DNA from 3 places in the Streptomyces sp. NPDC058525 genome. Region 3 is predicted to be linked to each of the others. Evidence: riboswitches for the same ligand, from Rfam matches in the RefSeq annotation. Region 3 holds a riboswitch; each other region holds the start of a gene.

Region 1 (2,189 bases), on a different contig from region 3:
CCGAGCGGTAGTCCCCGACAGCCAACCCCCGCTCCACGTGGAGCCACAACTCGGGCCGGTGCTGCATGCAGATGCGTGCTAGCCACAGAACGATACGGTCGTGATCTCCGTCCGGCACTGCCTTGCTCCTGATGACCCCGTCGATGAATTCCAGCCGCAGACCTTCGACCTCTCTTGCAGCTATCCGCGCCACGGCCTCGAAGTCCTCAGTCAGCATGTGGGGCCGGTCGGTCATCACGGTCATGCCTCACTCACCTTCATCGACGGTGCTGTCTCCGACGATAGCGCCGGGCGCCGACACCCGTCCTGCACACTCGACCACATGGACATCGTGATCAGGGCGGCGCTGCCCGCCGAGTACGAGCAGCTGGGTGAGATCACCGCGCAGGCCTATCTGGGCGACGGACTCCTGGGTTCCGGTGAGGCCTTCTACGCGGGCGTGCTGCGCGATGTCGCCGGGCGGGCCGCCGACGGGGAGGTGCTCGTGGCCGCCGAGGAGGGGGCCGTGCTCGGCGGGGTGACCTTCGCCCCGCCCGGCAGTCCGCTGGCCGACATCGCCGGCCCCGGCGAGGCCGAATTCCGGATGCTGGCCGTCTCCCGCGAGGCGCGCGGACGCGGCGCCGGCGAGGCGCTGGTGCGCGCCTGCATGGCCCGCGCGCGGGAGCTGGCGGGCGTCACGCACCTGGTGCTGTCCACCCAGCGCGGCATGACGGGGGCCCAGCGGATCTACGAGCGGCTCGGTTTCATCCGTACGCCGGAGCGGGATTGGGCGCCTGTTCCCGGGCTCACCTTGCTTACGTACCGTCTGGAGCTGTAGCCACACCGACACAACATGTGGGGGGTCACGCATCTGCGGCCCCCCACATGTATGCTCATGCCTGCTGTCGCCGCAGGGGAATCCGGTGTGAATCCGGAACTGTCCCGCAACGGTATGAAGTGTCCGCTTACCGGACATGAAGTCCGAGGACCTGCCGATGGTGCGCCCGGGTCGACCGAACCGGGTGCCGATACGTCCGGGCCTCGCGGTTGGGCCGGTGGACGCCGTGCGGTCTACGCGTGCCTGCCACGCCCGCATGCGCCTCCCCGTGCCCGCCCGCCGTCGATCCGGGCCGAGCGAGGGAGAGCTCCCGCCGTGACCATCGCGCCTTCCGCACCGCGCGCCGAGTCCGTTTCTGGCGACAACACCGAGGGCCCGGGGGCCACGCTGCTGCGTACCCTCACCGAACTGACGGCGGACCTCCCCGACACCGACCCCGGCCGGGTCGCGGCCGCCGCGCTGCGCGGCCGCAGCACCGCCGCCGACGAGGCCGAGCTGCGCGGCCTGGCCACCGAGGCCGCCGCCGGGCTGATCTCCGAGGACCCGGCGTACTCGCGGCTCGCCGCGCGCCTGCTGACGCTGGCCGTGCGCGACGAGGCCGCGAGCCAGGGCTCGACCTCCTTCTCGGCCTCCGTCGAGGTCGGCCACCGCGAGGGCCTCATCGCCGACCGCACGGCCGAGTTCGTACGGATCCACGCGAGCCGCCTGGACGCGCTGGTTGAGCACACCCTCGCCGAGGGCGCCGACGACCGCTTCGGCTTCTTCGGCCTGCGCACCCTGCACAGCCGCTACCTGCTGCGCCACCCGATCACCCGCCAGGTGATCGAGACCCCGCAGTACTTCATGCTGCGCGTGGCCTGCGGTCTGGCCGAGAACGAGTCCGTGCAGGCCCTCGAGGAAGTGGCCTCGCTGTACCGGCTGATGAGCCGCCTCGACTACCTGCCGTCCTCCCCCACGCTCTTCAACTCCGGCACCCGCCACCCGCAGATGTCCTCCTGCTACCTGCTGGACTCCCCGTTGGACGAGCTGGACTCGATCTACGACCGCTACCACCAGGTCGCCCGCCTCTCCAAGCACGCCGGCGGCATCGGTCTCTCGTACTCCCGCATCCGCGCCCGCGGTTCGCTGATCCGCGGCACCAACGGCCACTCCAACGGCATCGTGCCGTTCCTGAAGACCCTCGACGCCTCCGTCGCCGCCGTGAACCAGGGCGGCCGCCGCAAGGGCGCCGCCGCCGTCTACCTGGAGACCTGGCACGCCGACATCGAGGAGTTCCTGGAGCTCCGCGACAACACCGGTGAGGACCAGCGCCGTACGCACAACCTGAACCTGGCCCACTGGGTGCCGGACGAGTTCATGCGCCGGGTCAACG
Region 2 (2,189 bases), on a different contig from region 3:
TCCACCGAACAGTTCTGCCGGCACGGCATCAGGCCCGGCAACCGTCATCCGTCATCCGTCATCCGTCATCCGTCACAGCACCGGAGCTCGGGGGGCCGGCGACGCGCCGGACACGGCCCACCCACGAGTCGTGGGTCAGCGAGGACCATGCGGCACCGAGTTCGATCCCGTGGTGGGTGCGAGCGAGGTCCGCCAGGGGTGTGAAGAGCGCCGCCTGGACCTCCTCGACGGCCGCTTCGGACGGCATCGCGACCTTGCCGCAGCCGCCCAGGCCGTCGTCGGCGAGGAACGTGTACGGCCACACGCCCTGTCCCGTCAGCAGGATGATCTCGCTCGGTATGCCGAGGGCCGGGCGCTTCTTCTTCGGCTTGGGTCGTCTTGCCACGGCCCCATCCAACCCGACATCGCGCCAACGCCAAACCGGATGCGAGCGACGCGGCAGCGCTGAGAAGATCCGGACATGCCAAGCCCCACCGTGGAAGAACTCCTCGCCAACGTTCACGGACTGACGCCCGAGCGCGCCGAACAGATCGGCGATCGGATCGACGCATGTCGGAGGCTGCTGGACGCCGGCGCCGACATGGACTCCGTCCAACAGCACCTGAAGGACGAGGGCGTCGGCATCCTCTACGCGATCCTGATCACCACCCGGCTGCTCGGGGACCACCCCAGCAGGCTGCGCGCGGCGCGGGAAATCGTGGAGTGCAGCCCGGCCCGTATGCACAACGCCGGCTGACGAGGGGGCGCCCCGTCCGCGCTCGCACGCCGTGGAGCCGGAAAGTCGCCACTGGTCAGCACGTTGTTACGACCGTACGATTCATCTGCCCGGTCGCACCGGGCGACAACGACAACTGAATGGCCGTATGACCTGGGGGAAGCCGGTGGGAATCCGGCGCTGACCTGCAACCGTGTGGGGCGCATCCGCGTCGCGAGCCGGGGCGCCCGGCGTGCGGCTCGTACCGCTTCCACTGTCACGGTCTACAGCGCGGAGCCTTGAGTCGCCGGATCACCGACGGCCCCGTCCCCGCCGCCGCGGAGGGAGCGGCGCTGCCGGGGGATGTCGTGCGGAGCAGGGGCGTGCTGTGCGCCCTCCCCGCTCGAAAGGCATTCCATGCGCCCGAACCTCGTCCGTCGCACCCTCGTCACGACGGCCGCCCTGGGGCTCGCGCTCGCCACCGCGCCGGCCGTCGCCCACGCCGAGCCGGTGCCCCACTCCAACGCCCCGGTCAAGGTCAGCCTCACGGTGCAGGGTCCGAGCGGGCTGCTGTTCAAGGGCAAGATAAAGACCAAGGGCCACGACGTCACCACCGCCACCGGCGGCACGCACAAGTGCGACGGCACGAACGGTTCGGCCAACCCGAGCGCCGTGCCCACGCCCACCGCCGCGCTGGACGACGCCGCCAAGAAGAAGAACTTCACCTGGGACGGCACCTGGTACGCCTCGTTCGACGACTTCTCCGTCGACACGATCAAGAACGTCAGCGGGGGCGGCTCCGCCTACTGGAGCATCTCCGTCAACGGCACCCCGACGCCCGTCGGCGGCTGCCAGTTCAAGCTGAACGCCGGTGACCAGGTCGCCTTCACCTGGACCTCGTTCTAAAGCAGACGCGGTGGGGGCGCGGCGACACCACTCGCCGCACCCCCACCGTTCCTGCGTGCCTCCGGCGCACCCTCAGCCCGGAGACCGTGCCGGGGCCCTCAGCCCCGGCCGTACGTGTGGAACCCGCGGCCGCTCTTGCGGCCCAGCAGCCCCGCCTGCACCATCCGCCGGAGCAGCGGGGGCGGGGCGTACAGCGGTTCCTTGAATTCGGCGTACAGCGATTCCGCGATGGCCGCGACCGTGTCCAGGCCGATCAGGTCGGCGAGTTTGAGCGGGCCCATGGGGTGGGCGCAGCCCAGTTCCATGCCGGCGTCGACATCGGCGGCGCTCGCGAACCCGGACCCGGCCATCCGGATCGCCGACAACAGGTACGGGATCAGCAGCGCGTTGACGACGAAGCCGGCCCGGTCCTGGGAGCGGACCGTGGTCTTGCCCAGCGCGTCGCGGGCGAAGCCTTCGACGGCGGCCAGGGTGTCGGCCGAGGTGTGCAGCGAGGAGACGACCTCCACGAGCGGGAGCACGGGCACGGGGTTGAAGAAGTGCAGGCCCACGACCCGGTCGGCGCGGCCGGTGGCCATGCCCAGCCGCA
Region 3 (2,189 bases):
CTGGCGGGCGAAGGCCAGCCAGCGGCGGATCTGCGGGTCGATGTCCCGTTCGGCGCCCGCGTCCAGCGGTACGTGGAGCAGGGAGCAGGACGCGGCGACGTCGACGCGGTCGGCGAGGCCGAGCAGGGTGCCGAGGGTGGTGAGGGACTTCTCGTAGTCGTTGATCCAGATGTTGCGGCCGTTGACCACGCCCGCGACCAGGCGCTTGCCGGGGAGTCCGCCCACCGCCGCGAGGTCGTCGAGGTTGGCGGCCGCCCGCTCGGTGAAGTCGAGCGCGAGTCCTTCCACGGGGGCCTTGGCCAGCACGGGCAGGGCCTCGCCGAGCCGGTCGAAGTACGAGGCGACCAGCAGCTTGGGCCGCTCGGCTTGGTCGAGTCCGCCGAGCTCGCGGTAGGCCCGTGCGGCGACGCCCAGTTCGGCCGGGGAGCGGTCCGCCACGAGGGCGGGTTCGTCCAGCTGGACCCATTCGGCTCCGGCGGCGCGCAGGTTGGCGAGGACCTGGGCGTACACGGGCAGCAGCCGGTCGAGCAGGGTGATCGGCTGGAAGTCCTCGGCCACGCCGGGGGCGGGCTTGGCGAGCAGCAGGTAGGTGACCGGTCCGACGAGCACCGGGCGGGCCTTCAGGCCGAGGGCCAGGGCTTCCTTCAGTTCGGCGACCTGCCGGGTGGAGTCGGCGGTGAAGCGGGTGTCGGGCCCGAGTTCCGGCACCAGGTAGTGGTAGTTGGTGTCGAACCACTTGGTCATCTCCAGCGGCGCCACGTCCTGGGTGCCGCGAGCCATGGCGAAGTAGCCGTCGAGGGCGTCGGCGGCGACCGCGGCGCGGTGGCGGGCGGGGACGGCGCCGACCATGACGCTGGTGTCGAGGACGTGGTCGTAGTACGAGAAGTCGCCGGTGGGGACCTCGGTGATGCCGGCGTCGGCCAGCCGGCCCCAGTTGGTCCGGCGCAGGAGTGCGGCGGTCTCGTGGAGGGCTTCGGCGCTGACGCGGCCCTTCCAGTAGCCCTCGATGGCCTTCTTCAGTTCACGGTTCTGCCCCTGGCGGGGGTAGCCGTACACGGTGGCCTCTACGGCCGCGGTCGCGGACTCGGTTGTCACGGAACTCTCCTTCGCGAGCTTGTCTCCATGAGTCCCGGTGGCGGGACGTGGAGCGCGAAGGGGTCACGGACCTGACGGTCCGCCGGGGCGCGATGCGCCGCTGCTGCCGTCGAGATCTGTTCGCCGACCCGCCCACGAGGTCACCGGGATGTCCGCGCACGGCTGTGCGTGCGCGGGCAACGGGCAGGTCTTCGGACTTGCGGGCACGTCTGCCGTTGGGGCAGACACCTACTGGCCGTCGCTTCCCAGACCCGTCCGGGTCCAGTGCGTATGACGGCGGTCGTTCCCGCTCACCGCTGCGGGGCAGTCCCGGATTCCCACCGGGTTCCCTCTTACGACGCATCCCGTCTGGCGGACGGGGCGAACCAGCTGCTGTCGATCAGCGTATGCGCAGGTCCTGGAGGACCGGTACAGCGGCTCACATGCCGGACGGTGACATGGGACACGGCGCCCCCTTGCCAAGACCGTCATCGTCCCCGTGGACCGCTCGTCCGCGGCCGGTGAAGAGGCACGCATGCCAAGTTCTGCGAATCCCAGGAGGTGTTTTTGCCAAGTTTGCAAAGACCTGCGGCGCCGGGATCCCGCGTAGGGTTGCGGCGTCCCGGTCACACGGAGGGGGAGCGCGGTGGGCAAGACGTACGCGGGGGCCAGACTGCGGCGGCTGCGCGAGGAGCGCCGGATGAGCCAGGCCGAGCTGGCGCGCGTCCTCGCGATCTCGCCGAGCTACCTGAACCAGATGGAACACGACTCGCGGCCGCTCACCGTGCCCGTGCTGCTGCGGCTGACCGAGGCCTTCGGCGTCGATCCCGGCTTCTTCTCGGAGCGCGACACCAGCCGGCTGCTGGCCGACCTGCGCGAGGCCCTCGCCACCGAGGTCGCCGAGGCCCGGGTGTCCCCGTCGGACCTGGCGGAGCTGGCCACCCGGATGCCCGCCGTCGCCGGGGTGCTGCTGGACCTCGGCCGGCGCTCCCAGCTGCTCGCCGAGCGGCTCGCCGGGGACGCGGACGGCCGGGACGGCGCGGCGGAGGGGCCGCGCTCGCCGCACGAGGAGATCCGCGAGTTCTTCTACCGGCGGCAGAACTACCTCCACGACA

The links. Region 3 has a riboswitch for cobalamin ahead of metE (5-methyltetrahydropteroyltriglutamate--homocysteine S-methyltransferase). Riboswitches for the same ligand answer to the same signal wherever they lie in the genome.
Region 1: it holds a riboswitch for cobalamin, as region 3 does, so the genes downstream of both, ACFWP3_RS27395 (ribonucleoside-diphosphate reductase subunit alpha) here and metE (5-methyltetrahydropteroyltriglutamate--homocysteine S-methyltransferase) in region 3, are expected to answer to the same signal.
Region 2: it holds a riboswitch for cobalamin, as region 3 does, so the genes downstream of both, ACFWP3_RS31050 (DUF4430 domain-containing protein) here and metE (5-methyltetrahydropteroyltriglutamate--homocysteine S-methyltransferase) in region 3, are expected to answer to the same signal.

What each region holds. Positions count from the first base shown of each region.
Region 1 is NZ_JBHXNP010000067.1:28,329-30,517, forward strand. It holds gene ACFWP3_RS27385 (Uma2 family endonuclease) at 1-244, opposite strand, end outside; gene ACFWP3_RS27390 (GNAT family N-acetyltransferase) at 323-817, shown strand; cobalamin riboswitch at 848-991, shown strand; gene ACFWP3_RS27395 (ribonucleoside-diphosphate reductase subunit alpha) at 1,133-2,189, shown strand, end outside.
Region 2 is NZ_JBHXNP010000085.1:6,878-9,066, forward strand. It holds gene ACFWP3_RS31040 (hypothetical protein) at 59-385, opposite strand; gene ACFWP3_RS31045 (hypothetical protein) at 461-736, shown strand; cobalamin riboswitch at 816-965, shown strand; gene ACFWP3_RS31050 (DUF4430 domain-containing protein) at 1,112-1,600, shown strand; gene ACFWP3_RS31055 (3-hydroxybutyryl-CoA dehydrogenase) at 1,699-2,189, opposite strand, start outside.
Region 3 is NZ_JBHXNP010000084.1:15,246-17,434, reverse strand. It holds gene metE (5-methyltetrahydropteroyltriglutamate--homocysteine S-methyltransferase) at 1-1,095, opposite strand, end outside; cobalamin riboswitch at 1,260-1,480, opposite strand; gene ACFWP3_RS30905 (short-chain fatty acyl-CoA regulator family protein) at 1,721-2,189, shown strand, end outside.